DNA from 4 places in the Acidovorax sp. GW821-FHT09A11 genome. Region 4 is predicted to be linked to each of the others. Evidence: predicted binding sites of a transcription regulator. Region 4 holds the regulator's gene; each other region holds the start of a gene.

Region 1 (3,172 bases), on a different contig from region 4:
TGGGTTTCGATCATGGGGGTGGGCGATGGGGTGAAAAGCAGGGTGCTACAGCGGCTGCCGGGCACGCAGCGCGGTCAGTTGCAGGCACGAAAGGACGGCCGTGCAGGCCAGCAGGCCCAGGGACACGGGTTGCGCGAACGCCCCGTGCCCCAGGGCAAAAAACAGGCCGTGGATCGCCACGGTCAAGGCTCCCAGGCAGGGCATGAGCTTGTAGAAGGCCAGGGCCGAACGGCCGTCGCCCCGGGCGACCTGCGCCTGGGCATACAGCACCAGCGCAATGATGGGCAGGTTGAGCAGCAGGTTGACCTGGTTGCCGCCGGGAATGTGGAACAGCTCCCACTCATGCCAGTACGCGGCGTCGATCTGGTGCGTGACCAGGACGGTGGCATTGGCCAGGAACAGTGCACGGTGCGTGGATTGAAGGAGCATGGGGTGGGTGTGGGCAAGAGGTGAAGGCCGCGGCCACCCATGGTGCCTGAAAACCGTCGGCGCCCGGACCATGGCGCGGGGCGGGGGCTCCGCAGGGCCGAGATGCACGGGGCCGGCCCCACCGCTAGCCGCCGATATAGCTCATCTCCACCCGCCGCGCGCCACCCTGTGTGGTGTCCGCCGGCAGGCTGCTGCGCAGCTCCGAATAGCGGTCGCCGCGCTGTTGCCAGATGGGGGCGATGGCCGAGGCGATCGCTTCGTCGCTGGCGCCGCCGCGCAGCAGGGTGCGCAGGTCGTAACCCTCCGAGGCAAACAGGCACAGGTAGAGCTTGCCTTCGGTGGACAGGCGCGCGCGGTTGCAGTCGTGGCAGAAGGCCTGGGTCACGCTGCTGATCACGCCCACCTCGCCCAGGGCGGGGTCGTACTGGCCTTGTGCGTTGGCATAGCCCCAGCGCTCGGCGGTCTCGCCGGGGCTGCTGGGGTCGAGCTGCACCAGCGGCAGCTCGGCGCGCAGGCGTTCGATCAGCTCGGCCGAGGGCAGCACCTCGTCCATGCGCCAGCCGTTGGTGGCGCCCACGTCCATGTATTCAATGAACCGCAGCGTGGTGCCAGTGCCGCGAAAGTGGCGCGCCATGGGCAAGATTTCATGGTCGTTGGTGCCGCGCTTGACCACCATGTTGACCTTGATGTGCGACAGGCCCGCCGCGTGCGCGGCTTCGATGCCCGCCAGCACGTCGGCCACCGGAAAGTCCACATCGTTCATGCGGCGAAAGATCGTGTCGTCCAGTCCGTCCAGGCTCACGGTCACGCGGTTCAGGCCCGCATCCTTCAAGGCCTGGGCCTTGCGCGCCAGCAGCGACCCGTTGGTGGTGAGGGTGAGGTCGGGCGCCAGGCCGTCCACCGTGCGCAGCTGGGCCAGCTGGGCCACCAGCGCTTCCAGGTTCTTGCGCAGCAGGGGCTCGCCGCCGGTCAGGCGGATCTTGCGCACGCCATGCGCCAGGAACAGCCGCGCCAGCCGGGTGATCTCCTCGAAGCTCAGCAAGGCACCGTGCGGCAGGTAGGGGTAGTCCTTGTCGAACACTTCCTTGGGCATGCAGTAGTTGCAGCGGAAGTTGCAGCGGTCCGTCACGCTGATGCGCAGGTCGCGCAGCGGGCGGCCCCGGGTGTCGGTGAGTTGGCCCGTGGGGGCCACCGGGTGCGTGGGCACCCGCGCCGCCAGTGCGGCGATGCGTTGGTCCACCAGGGGAATCACACGTTCGGCCATGGGGTGATTTTGCCGCAAGGGGCCCCGCGGAGGGGCAAGCCCCTGCGCGCGGAGTTGATCGCGGTCAAGTTCTGCCCCGGCGGCGGCGTGGCCCGCCTTTGACATGGCGCAGGGCGCTCTGGATGTTGCATTGCAACAATACGGCATCCGATTTCAGGGGATTCCCATGCCAGTTCGTGAGTTCTTCGCCGACGCCCTGCCATGTCAGCGCCGCGTGGCGGTTCAATGGGTGGCGGCGGGCATCCTGCTGCCCACCTGGGGCCACAGTGCCCAGGCGCAGATAGGGCTGTCGGGGGCCATCAACTATGCGGGCTGGTTCCGCGCCCTGTCGCAGCGGATGGCCAAGGCCTATTGCCAGCAGTACCTGCAGGTGCTGCCGGGGGCGGCGGTGGATGTGATGGGGCTGGCGCGCAAGATGGTGCAGTCGGGCAGCAGCGAACTGGCGCGGGGCCTGCAGTCGGGGCGCTGGCCGGCCGACGTGGGGCGCCAGCTGGAAGAAGTGCAAAAGCAGTTTGCCCTGCTCAACCAGTTGACCGCCGTGCCAGCCACCCAGACGGCGCTGGTGGTGGCGGCGTCCGACCAGGCCGACCGCACGCTGCTGGTTTCCCAGGCCGTGACCGAGTCGATCGAGAGGCTGGCGCAGGCCCCCAGCGCGCGGCTGGTGAACCTGGCGGGCCGCCAGCGCATGCTGTCGCAGCGCCTGGCCAAGAACTACTTTCTGCACGCGGCCAAGGTGGAGTCCAAGGTGGTGCAGGCGCAACTGGCCTCCGACGCCGCCGACTTCCGCCAGGCACTGCAGACGTTGAAGGCGGCGCCGGTGTCCACCCCCGCCATCCGCAACGAGCTGGAGCTGGCCGACTCGCAGTGGCTGTTCTTTGAATCGGCCCTGCGCCGCCCGGCCGATGACGTGGGGCTCAACGCCGTGGCCACCACCAGCGAGCGCCTGCTGGGCGTGATGGACAAGCTCACCAACCTGTACGAGGCAGCCCTGCGCGAGGTGCTGGGCTGAGCGTCCGGGGGCAATCCGGCCATCCGGCCCCCCATCAGCCGCTGCAGGCCGCGTGCTGCGTGAAGTCCGCCAGGCGGCAATCGCGCCCCACCAGCACCAGCCGGGTGTCCAGCGCGTCGAAGAATCCCGGGGGTGGTGGCAGGGGCAGGCGCTGCACGCGTTTGTGCGCGTCGATGCGCACCGCCGCCAGCTCATAGTCGCGCGCCAGGGCCATCCACAGGCCGTGGGCCCCGGCGGACTGGCGTGCCCCGGTCATGAGGCTGCGGCCCGAGTCCAGCCACCAGCGGTAGATGGCGGAGGCAATGCCCATGCGGCGGTAGCCGTCCACCACCTTGGTGTGGGGCGCGCGCAGGTGGCGGTCGGTGCGGCGGTCCACCTCGACCAGACGGTTGAACACGGTGTAGGCCACGATGCGGTTGCGCTGCGGGTCGATGGCGTAGACAAAATACTCGCCGTCGGCTTCGCGCAGG
Region 2 (3,172 bases), on a different contig from region 4:
CAGCTTCTATGGCGAACACCCCGGCATGCGCCTGCTGCGCGTGGCGCTGGGCACCACCGAGCGCCTGTGGCCCGCGCTGGCCGTGCGCGCGGCCTACCGCCTTTTCGGCACGCCCCTGCCCCTGCGCAAACCGGGCCGCAGCGCCGTGCCGCCCGGCCACTGGCGCACGGAACGCTGGCCGTTCGAAGACGCCGAGATCACGCTTTACCTGCCCCAGGCCCAGCCGCACGGCCCCACGGTGCTGCTGCTGCACGGCTGGGGCGGCCACGCGCGCCAGATGCTGCCGCTGGCCGGCGCCCTGGCCGCGCGGGGCCTGCGCCCGGTGCTGGTGGACCTGCCCGCGCACGGCGGCAGCCGGGGCCGCGTGAGCAACCTGCCGCAGTTCGCGCGCGCCATCGAATACGCCACCGCCCGCCTGCATGCGCAGGATTCGGCGCCCAGCGCCGTGGTAGCCCATTCGCTCGCGGCCAACGCGGCGGCCCATGCGGCCAGCCGGGGCCTGGCCACCGGGCGGCTGGTGCTGCTGGCGCCGCCCGCGTCGCCCCACGAATACACGCGCCTGTTCGCGCAGGTGTTCGGCCTGTCGGAGCGCACGCGCGCTTCCATGCAGCGGCGCATCGAGGCGCGCGAGGGCATCCTGATGCGCCAGTTCGAGCCCCCGGCCGTGGGTCCGCGCATCGCGCTGCCCACCCTGGTGGTGCACGACCGGGGCGACCGCATCAACCGCTTTGCCGATGGCGAGGCCTACCGCGACCACATTCCGGGCGCCACGCTGCTGGCCACCGAAGGGCTGGGCCACCGCAAGATCCTGCAGCAGGATGGCGTGCTGGCGGCCGTGGCCGATTTCGTGGCGGGCCCGGGCCATCCACGCTGACGGGCCCGGGAGCCAGGGGGCCCGGCGGGGGGCCGCGCGGCGCAGCGTGCGGTGCGGGGTGGCTCGGCGCACCGCCGCGCGGTGTCGCCAACAGTTACAGCCGCAAGGCGAACAGGACGCGGCCAGCGCCTATCATCCGCAGTCGTGCGTGCCCCCAGGGCCGCTCTTGCCGATGATTCACCGGTGTGCTGCCTGCCACCGGTGGCCCCACGCCGCTACCTGTTGTCTCCGATGCACGCTCTCCTGTCCGCCTGGCCCGCCCTGGCCCTGCTGTTGCCCGCGCTGGTGCTGGTGTCGGCCTTCTATTTCCTGGCCAAGGGCGACCGCCGCGCGTTCTCGCACCTGCTGGCCCTGCTGGCGTGTTTCCTGATCGGCGCGCTGCTGATGGAGTTCTTCATCTTCATGGCGGCGCGCATGGCCCGTTCGGGCAGCCGCGAGGCCGTGCTGGGCGCCGGCACCCGCCAGCTGCTGGAAACCATGGCCAATCCGCGCTCCATCACCGCCCCGCCCCTGTCGCTGGCGGCCGTGGCGGCCTACAGCGTGCTGGCGTCGTACCTGTGGCTGCTGGTCACCTGGGGCCTGCACCTGCGCGGCAAGCCTGCCGGCGGCGCCGGAAAGAAGAAAGCGGCCAAGCGCCCGCCGCGCAAGCCGGCCCGGGCCTGATCCACGGGCCTTGGGGTCTTTGGGGCCCCTAGCGCTGAATACATCAGCGCCGACAGCTATATATTTAATAGCATATCCTGCGCGCACACTTGACGCAGGGCAACCTCCGGCGCGCGGAGCGCATCCACAATGGCAGGCGATCCCCTCCGGTCGCGGGGGTGCGTACCAGGCTGTCCACCTCCTGCCTTTTCCTGCCATGACTTCCTCCTTCTCCTCCCACAGCGATGTCCTCATCGTCGGCGCGGGGCCCGCGGGCCTGTCGCTGGCCATTTCCCTGGCCCACGCCGGTTTCACGGCCACGGTGGTCGAGCAGCAGCCCCAGGCCGCGCTGGCCGCCCCCGCGCCCGACGGCCGCGAGATCGCGCTGACCCACCCCAGCCGCGCCACGCTCCAGCGGCTGGGCACCTGGGCGCAACTGGCGCCGCACGAGACCGGCGCCATCCGCGAGGCCCAGGTGCATGACGGGCCGCTCGGCCAGCGCAGCGCACTGCAGCTCGACGCCCAGCGCTCGGGCCACGGGGCGCTGGGCTTCATCGTCCCCAACCACGCGCTGCGCCGCACCGCCTATGCGGTGGCCGCGCAAACGCCCGGCGTGCGCATCGTCACCGGCGCCCAGGTGACGCGCGTGGCCACCCTGGCCACGCATGCCGAGCTGGCGTACCGCCTGCCTGCCCCCACAGACACGGCCCCGGACGCGGAGGCCCCTTCACCCCAGCGCCTGCAGGCGCCCTTGCTGGTCGCGGCGGACAGCCGCTTCTCGGCCACGCGGCGCCAGCTGGGCATTGGCGCGCGCATGGCGGACTTCGGCCGCACCGTGATCGTCTGCCGCATGCGCCATGCCCGGCCCCATGGCGGCGTGGCGCACGAGTGTTTCGGCTACGAACGCACGCTGGCCATCCTGCCCCTGCCGGATGCGGTGGATGCCGCAGACGTGGCCGACACGGCCGGCAGCCCGCACCTGTGCTCGGTCGTGGTCACCGCAGGCGCTGCGGATGCCGCCACGCTGATGGCGTTGCCCGCCGACGCCTTTGCCGCCCAGGTGCAGGCGCAGTTCGACAACCGCCTGGGGCCCATGCAGCTCGACGGAGAACGCCACGCCTACCCGCTGGTGGCCGTGTACGCGGATCGCTTTGCCGCCCACCGCTGCGCGCTGCTGGGCGACGCGGCCGTGGGCATGCACCCGGTGACGGCCCACGGCTACAACCTGGGCCTGGCCGGCGTGGAGCGCCTGACCGCCGCCCTGCTGGCCGCGCGCGGCCAGGGCCGCGATATCGGAGACAGCGCAATCCTGTCCGGCTATGGACGCGCACACCACCACCACGCATGGCCGATCTACGAAGGCACGAACGCCATCGTGCGGCTGTACACCGATGCCCGCCCCCTGCCCCGCCTGCTGCGCCAGCTGGTGCTGCAGGGCGCCCGGCGCCTGCCACCGCTGCAGGCGGCCATCGTGGGGCAGCTCACCGGCAAGCCGCCCGCGTGGACCGAGCTGCTGGGGCGCCTGGCACGGCAGTGACACGTCCGCCCCCGGCCAGCCCGCCGGCCGCCACCGGGTGCCGCCCCCTTTCCACGCGCGGAAGGGAAGAAGTGGCAGCGCCCGCGCCCACGCCACGGGCGCTCAGGGGGTGGTGACTT
Region 3 (3,172 bases), on a different contig from region 4:
GGCCAGCCGCGCGCACGCGCCCACGCACGCACCACGGACCCGGTGGGCTGGCGCCGGAGTGGAGATGGCCTTGACGGCGGCGCGGCGCACGGCCGCTACCCTGGATGGCCGTCGGCCCGTGGGCGGGACAGCACCGGCCAGTAGCGCACGGCGTACAGCGCAAAGCCTGCCGACCAGAGGGCGGCGGACAGCAGGCTGGCGTGCACCGTCTGCGCGGGGCTGGCGAGCGGCACCGCCACACGCACGGCGGCGGCCAGCAGCACCAGCAGGTAGCAGGCGGTGTCGCAGCGGTCCGCGCGCAGGGGCCGCCCCGTGTGGCCGCGCGCGGTGCGCGTCATCATTCCGATGATGAGACCGCCCACCGCGCCCACCGTCAGGGCGTGGGTGGCCAGGGAGGAGGCCGCCAGGCCCAGGTCGCCCAGGCAGCGAAGCAGCAGGTGCACGGGAATCCAGAGATAGGCCATGTGCAGCACCCAGACCAGCGGCACGCGCAGCGCCGTCCAGGGCTGCCACAGCGCCCAGCGCCAGGTGTGAGCCAGACAGGCGAATGCCGCGATGGTGGCCAGTGGCCATCCGCTCAGGCCCGTGGCGTCCGCGGCGAGCAGGGCCAGCACCGATCCCAGCGCGGCCTTTTCCACGGCAGGCCGCCGGGTTGCTTGCGCACCCGCCACGCCGTTGTTGGTGAACATGGGGATCACGCGCCCGCCCATGACGGCCAGGATGAAAAGAACCACGTCCAGCGCGATCCGGATGCCGAGCCCTGCGGGGACGGGAAAGACGCCCAGCTGCGACAGATGGAAAAGCAGCATGGCGGCGCCCAGCAGCAGGAGCAGCGCCACAAAGAAATAGTTGCGCTGGTTCCGCGCCTTCCAGAACGCAATGCCCAGGCTGGCCGCCGCGGCCAGCGGAAACGCCACGTTCACCACGGCGGCCGTGGCTGCGAAGGGTGTGAGCACCAGAATCCGTCCCGCCACCCACAGGGCGGCCAGCGCACCCAGGCGCCATCCCGTCGGGGTGGGAAGGTTGGTCCAGTTGCGGCCGGCGGTGAAGAGAAAGCCCACGATGACCGCCAGCGCGAAGCCGAACAGCATCTCGTGGGCATGCCAGAGCGGGCCCGCCAGATAGGGGCGGCCCAGCGCGCCGGAGAACTGCAGCGCCCACAAGGGAACGGACAGCGCTGCGAACACGCTTGCCAGCAGGTAGAACGGCCGGAAACCGAGCGCGAACAGGGCCAACCGCCGGGACGGGGCGGGGCGCGGTTCTTCCATGCCGATAGGGAGTGCCATGGCGGTAGGGCCCCGGCCCGGGCTACGCACCGCCGCAGGCGCCGCAGCATTGCCCGCTGCCGTGGCCCGGGGCGCGTTGTTTCTGGATGCGCACGCGCCATTGCGCGGGCCCGTTCTCCAGGTAGCTCCAGGTGAACTGGCCCGGCAGTTCTTCCTGGAACTGGTAGTACAGCGGCCGGGGATCGTGGTCGTTGACCAGGTCCATGGCCTGCCCGGCAGCCAGCTTGCCAAAGGCGAGAAAAATGGACGGATGGCGCTCGCGGGGGGCGATTGCGCGCACGTCGATGGTGGCTGCGGTGGTTGCTTGGTCTTGCATGGTGCTTAAAGATTCATGTTTTATGAATCTATTATGGCGCGTCCCGCCGGAACGTCAATTGATGAGTGTCAATGAATGGATGCCGTGAGGGATGCCGTGATGAATGCCGTCGCCATGCCGAGCCCGGGCAGGCACGGCGCGGTCAAGGGCGGGGCCTGCCTGTGCCTGTGCCTGCGCCCGCCGCAAGCCCGGCCGGCTTCGGCGCCGGGGGCCGTCGCTTGTTCAGGAAAGGGAGGAGGCCGCGGTCAGCTCGCCCAGGTCGCGTTCAAGCAGTGCGGGGTCGCCCAGCTGCAGCTCGATCAGGCGGCGCAGGTGGGTCACGCTGTCCAGGTCGATCCCGCGGCACAGCAGACCGGTGTGCAGCCCCTCCACGTGCGCGACCTCGGTGGACATGGCGATGTGGTTGCCGGTTTCGGCCAAGGGAATGGTGAGCTGGCACAGCATGCCGGTCTGCAGGTTCGCCTGCGCCGGTGCCACCAGCAGCGCGCCCTTGAGCGAAAGGTCCTGCACGTGGACGCTGAAGGCGTCGGTGGACGTGGTCAGCAAGGCCGGCGCGTCAAAGCCGACGCGGACAAAGTGGCGGCGTTCGTGGGGCATCGCTGTCTCCTGGACCGAAGCGGGTGGTGGCACATGCTACTCCAAGCCCGGCGGCTGCACGCATTTGCCGGGCACGCCGGGCCGCCGGATGAACCTGCTTCAGGCGGCGTGGGGCGGCGGCGGGCAGCCTGGTTCTGTCGCCATTTGCTTACATCTTTTGCGCGGATTCGGGTTTAGGGTAGGGCGGGCTTTGTTACAAATCAGGGTCCGCGCACCGCAGCCGCACATCGTGTGCTGTTCCGGGCGGTACAAGCAAGGAGTTCCCGATGAAAACCACAACCATGACCACGATGTCCACGATCCGTCTCCTCCTGTCTGGCGCGGCGGCCGCGCTGCTGCTCGCCGCGGCGGGCGGCGCGCATGCGCAGACCTACATCAATGCCACGGTGGGCGGCGAGCTGGCCCCCGGCGTGTACGGCCGAATCAACATCGGCAATGCGCCACCGCCGCCGCTGCTGTATGCCGAGCCGGTCATCATCCACCGCCCCGCGGTCGTGGTGCCGCGCTCGCCGATCTACCTCTACGTGCCGCCCGGCCATGCCAAGAACTGGGGCAAGCACTGTGCGCGCTACAACGCGTGCAGCCAGCCGGTGTACTTCGTGCAGGAGCCGCCACCACGCCGTGGCCCTCCGCACCGGGGCCCTGGCCGCGATGACCGCCGGTGGGATGACGACCATCGTCACGGCGGCAAGCAGGACCGCGACCATGACCGGGGCCGCGGCAACAATGGCAAGGGCCATGGACATGGCCACCGCGACTGACTGACTGACGGACCGCGCGGCGCACCTCCCTGCAAGGCCGCGCCGCGCTGCACCGCGTTTGCGCCATCGCAGACGCGGTGCCGGCACCAGCGGTTAAGCTCGGGCCTCTATGGCCCAAGTCACTTTTTCTCCCCCCTTCACCGCCCCCCAGGATGTCGCCAGCCAGCTGCGGCAGAACGGCTTTGCCGTCCTGTCGCCGGCGGACGTGGCCC
Region 4 (3,172 bases):
CCCCGGGGGCTGATCCGCTTTTCCACGCAGAACGGCGTGGCGCAGCGCTGGAGCCAGTCGCAGATCCTGCGGCGCGTCCTGCGGCCTCGCGTGCTGATCTACACCGCCGTGCTGGTGGCACTGTGCGTGGGCATGATGGCCAGCCTGGTCACCCGCACGCCGCTCAAGGTGGATGTGGTGCGCGACCGCGCGGCCCTGTCGCGCATCGTGGCGGGCGGCAAGCTGGAGAATATCTACCGCCTGCAGATCATGAACGCCACCGAAGGCCCCCAGCGCTACCGCATCGGCGCCCGCGGCCTGGACGGGCTGGAGGTGGCCTCTGAAGCCGAGGTGGACATTGGCCCCGCGGAGTCCCGGTGGGTGGCCGTGCGCCTGCAGATACCGTATGGCTCCGCGCCCCCGGGCTCCCATGCCGTGCAGTTCGATGTGCAGGCGGTGGGCGCTGCGGCCCATGTGACCGAGAAGTCCGTATTCCTGGTGCCCCGATGAGGCGACGTGCACCCCGGTGCACGGCCCCGGGGACGTTGTATGACCGAGAAGATTTTTGAGGAGCAAGCACCCATGCCATCCAATCCAGCCATCGGCTCCGCCCCCGCCACCGCTGCGCCCTGGTGGAAATTCGGCCACGTCTGGCTGATCATCGCCGGCCCTGCCATCGTCATCGTGGCGGGCTTTGTCACGCTGTGGCTGGCGATTTCGCGGCCAGACCCCGTGGTCGCCGAGGACTACTACCGCCAGGGCATCGAAATCAACAAGACGCTGGAGGCTCCGGAGAAGAGCCTGGCCCCGGCCATGAAGGGCCGCAACCACGCGGCGACACCGGTTCAGGACCAGCCACGCTGAAACCCCTGGCCGAGCAGCGGGTCTGCGCGGCCTTACCAGGAGACAACCCCGATGTGGACGCAACGCCTGATGTGGATTGCATGGCCCGCCTTTCTGATGGCGGGCGCGATGGAGATGCTGGTTTTTGCGATGGTGGACCCGCAGGACCTGCATTGGTTCGGGCAGCCGCTGGCCCTGTCGCGCCAGGGCGTCTACACGCTCGCGTTCTTTGCGTTCTGGGCCATCACCATGGCCTCCAGCGCGTTGACCACGCTGCTGGCAATGTCGCCCTTTGAACTCAACCGCTGCCCCGTGCCCGAAGGCGAGCGCCCTGATGATTGCCGAAAGACATCATCCTGCCCTTGAACAGCGCACCGGCCGGGCTCCGGTGGCAAGGCGTTGCCGGGACGGGCGGACCTGGCTCGCCTTGCTCAGTGGCAGGCGGACTGGTTGTTCACGATGCGCTTGAGCGCGTCGGTCTCGAGGATGCGGACATGGCGCTGCTTGACTTCGACAATGCCTTCTTCCACAAACTTGGAGAAGGTGCGGCTCACGGTCTCGAGCTTGAGGCCCAGGTAGCTGCCGATCTCCTCGCGCGTCATGCGCAGCACCAGCTCGGACTGCGAGAATCCGCGGGCGTGCAGGCGCTGCACCAGATTGAGCAGGAACGCTGCCAGGCGCTCCTCGGCACGCATGCTGCCCAGCAGCAGCATCACGCCGTGTTCGCGCACGATCTCGCGGCTCATGATCTTGTGCACGTGGTGCTGCAGCGCGGTGACCTCGCGGGACAGTTCCTCGATGCGGTCAAACGGCATGACGCAGACCTCGGCGTCTTCCAGGGCCACCGCATCGCAGGTGTGGTGGTCATTCACGATGCCGTCCAGGCCGATGATCTCGCCCGCCATCTGGAACCCCGTGACCTGGTCGCGCCCGTCCTCGGTGGCCACGCAGGTCTTGAAAAAGCCGGTGCGGATGGCATAAAGCGAGGTGAACGACTCACCATTGCGAAACAGCGTGCCGCCGCGCTTCACCTTGCGGCGAACTGCAACGACCTCGTCGATGCGGTGCAGTTGCTCTTCGCTCAGGCCCACCGGCATGCACAGCTCGCGCAGGTTGCAATTGGAACAGGCGACTTTGATGGTGAGCGGGTTCATAGGCACAGGGCGGAGTTAGGTTTCGAGCATACCGCCCGATGGCCGAAGAGGGAGTCTCTTGGAGGGCGGGCAGGCGACTGACATGCATCAAATTGTCGCTGTTCCGGCCACTCCATCACTTGATTCATGTCAAGGACATGGGGGGCAGCTTACGGCACAGTCAAGGTGTACGCAAGGATTCGCCCCATGACCGCTGTTTCGCCTGACCTGCTGCGCCGTTTTGACGTACCAGGCCCCCGCTATACCTCCTATCCGACGGCCGACCGGTTTGTGGAAGCCTTCGGCCAGGAGGACTACGCCCTCGCCCTCGAGCAGCGCCGCATGGGCACCCTGACCAAGGCGCTGCCCTTGTCCCTGTATGTGCACATCCCCTTTTGCGAGTCGCTGTGCTACTACTGCGCCTGCAACAAGATCATCACCAAGCACCACGACCGGGCTGAAGTCTATCTGCGCTATCTCAGCCGCGAGATCGATCTGCACACGGCGCACTGCGGCACGGGCCAGGTGGTGAGCCAGCTGCACCTGGGCGGCGGCACCCCCACCTTCCTGTCGGACGATGGCTTGCGGGAACTCATGGCGATGCTCCAGCGCAGCTTCACCCTGGCGCCGGGCGGGGAGTACTCTATCGAGGTGGACCCCCGTACCGTCAATGCCGACCGGCTTGCCGTGCTCGCGGAGCTTGGATTCAACCGGCTGAGTTTTGGCGTGCAGGATTTTGACCCCGAGGTCCAGAAGGCGGTGCACCGCATCCAGCCCGCCGAACAGGTGTTTTCGCTGGTGGAATCCGCGCGCTCGCTCGGCTTCGAATCGATCAATGTGGACCTGATCTACGGGTTGCCGCGCCAGACGCCGGAGTCGTTCGACCGCACGCTGGCGCAGGTGGTTCAGTTGCGGCCTGATCGCATTGCGCTGTATGCCTATGCCCACCTGCCGGAGCGGTTCAAGCCCCAGCGCCGCATCCTCTCCGCCGAACTGCCCGCAGCCTCCGGCAAGGTGTCGATGCTCTCCCGTTCGCTCGACGCGTTCATGGGCGCCGGCTATGTGTATGTGGGGATGGACCACTTCGCGCTGCCGGAGGACTCGCTGGCCGTCGCCAAGCGGCAGGGCCGCCTGCACCGTAACTTCCAGGGCTACAGCACCCAGCCCGACTGCGACCTGATCGGCCTGGGCGTGTCGGCCATTGGCAGGGTCGGCGC

Evidence for each region. Region 4 encodes FNR, which switches genes on or off when oxygen is low (the NO sensors DNR and NnrR bind a similar motif). Its sites were predicted from a motif close to TTGATNNNNATCAA; they were not measured.
Region 1: a site for FNR is predicted at 1,748-1,761, ahead of AC07PV_RS24475 (type IV pili methyl-accepting chemotaxis transducer N-terminal domain-containing protein). Genes of this name have one in related genera too.
Region 2: a site for FNR is predicted at 1,627-1,640, ahead of ubiM (5-demethoxyubiquinol-8 5-hydroxylase UbiM). Genes of this name have one in related genera too.
Region 3: a site for FNR is predicted at 1,661-1,674, ahead of AC07PV_RS03850 (DUF2249 domain-containing protein). Genes of this name have one in related genera too.

Annotation. Positions count from the first base shown of each region.
Region 1 is NZ_JBWKPS010000018.1:6,470-9,641, forward strand. Features, by position in the region: gene mobA (molybdenum cofactor guanylyltransferase MobA) at 1-14, opposite strand, end outside; gene AC07PV_RS24465 (DUF6713 family protein) at 46-429, opposite strand; gene moaA (GTP 3',8-cyclase MoaA) at 554-1,693, opposite strand; gene AC07PV_RS24475 (type IV pili methyl-accepting chemotaxis transducer N-terminal domain-containing protein) at 1,860-2,702, shown strand; gene AC07PV_RS24480 (hypothetical protein) at 2,737-3,172, opposite strand, start outside.
Region 2 is NZ_JBWKPS010000003.1:549,247-552,418, forward strand. Features, by position in the region: gene AC07PV_RS10115 (alpha/beta fold hydrolase) at 1-874, shown strand, start outside; gene AC07PV_RS10120 (hypothetical protein) at 1,106-1,537, shown strand; gene ubiM (5-demethoxyubiquinol-8 5-hydroxylase UbiM) at 1,734-3,053, shown strand; gene AC07PV_RS10130 (class I SAM-dependent methyltransferase) at 3,156-3,172, opposite strand, start outside.
Region 3 is NZ_JBWKPS010000001.1:840,894-844,065, reverse strand. Features, by position in the region: gene AC07PV_RS03855 (NnrS family protein) at 96-1,286, opposite strand; gene AC07PV_RS03850 (DUF2249 domain-containing protein) at 1,309-1,602, opposite strand; gene AC07PV_RS03845 (PilZ domain-containing protein) at 1,825-2,199, opposite strand; gene AC07PV_RS03840 (hypothetical protein) at 2,466-2,960, shown strand; gene AC07PV_RS03835 (2OG-Fe dioxygenase family protein) at 3,070-3,172, shown strand, end outside.
Region 4 is NZ_JBWKPS010000002.1:383,999-387,170, reverse strand. Features, by position in the region: gene ccoG (cytochrome c oxidase accessory protein CcoG) at 1-489, shown strand, start outside; gene AC07PV_RS05830 (FixH family protein) at 562-843, shown strand; gene AC07PV_RS05825 (hypothetical protein) at 895-1,188, shown strand; gene fnr (fumarate/nitrate reduction transcriptional regulator Fnr) at 1,254-1,976, opposite strand; gene hemN (oxygen-independent coproporphyrinogen III oxidase) at 2,163-3,172, shown strand, end outside.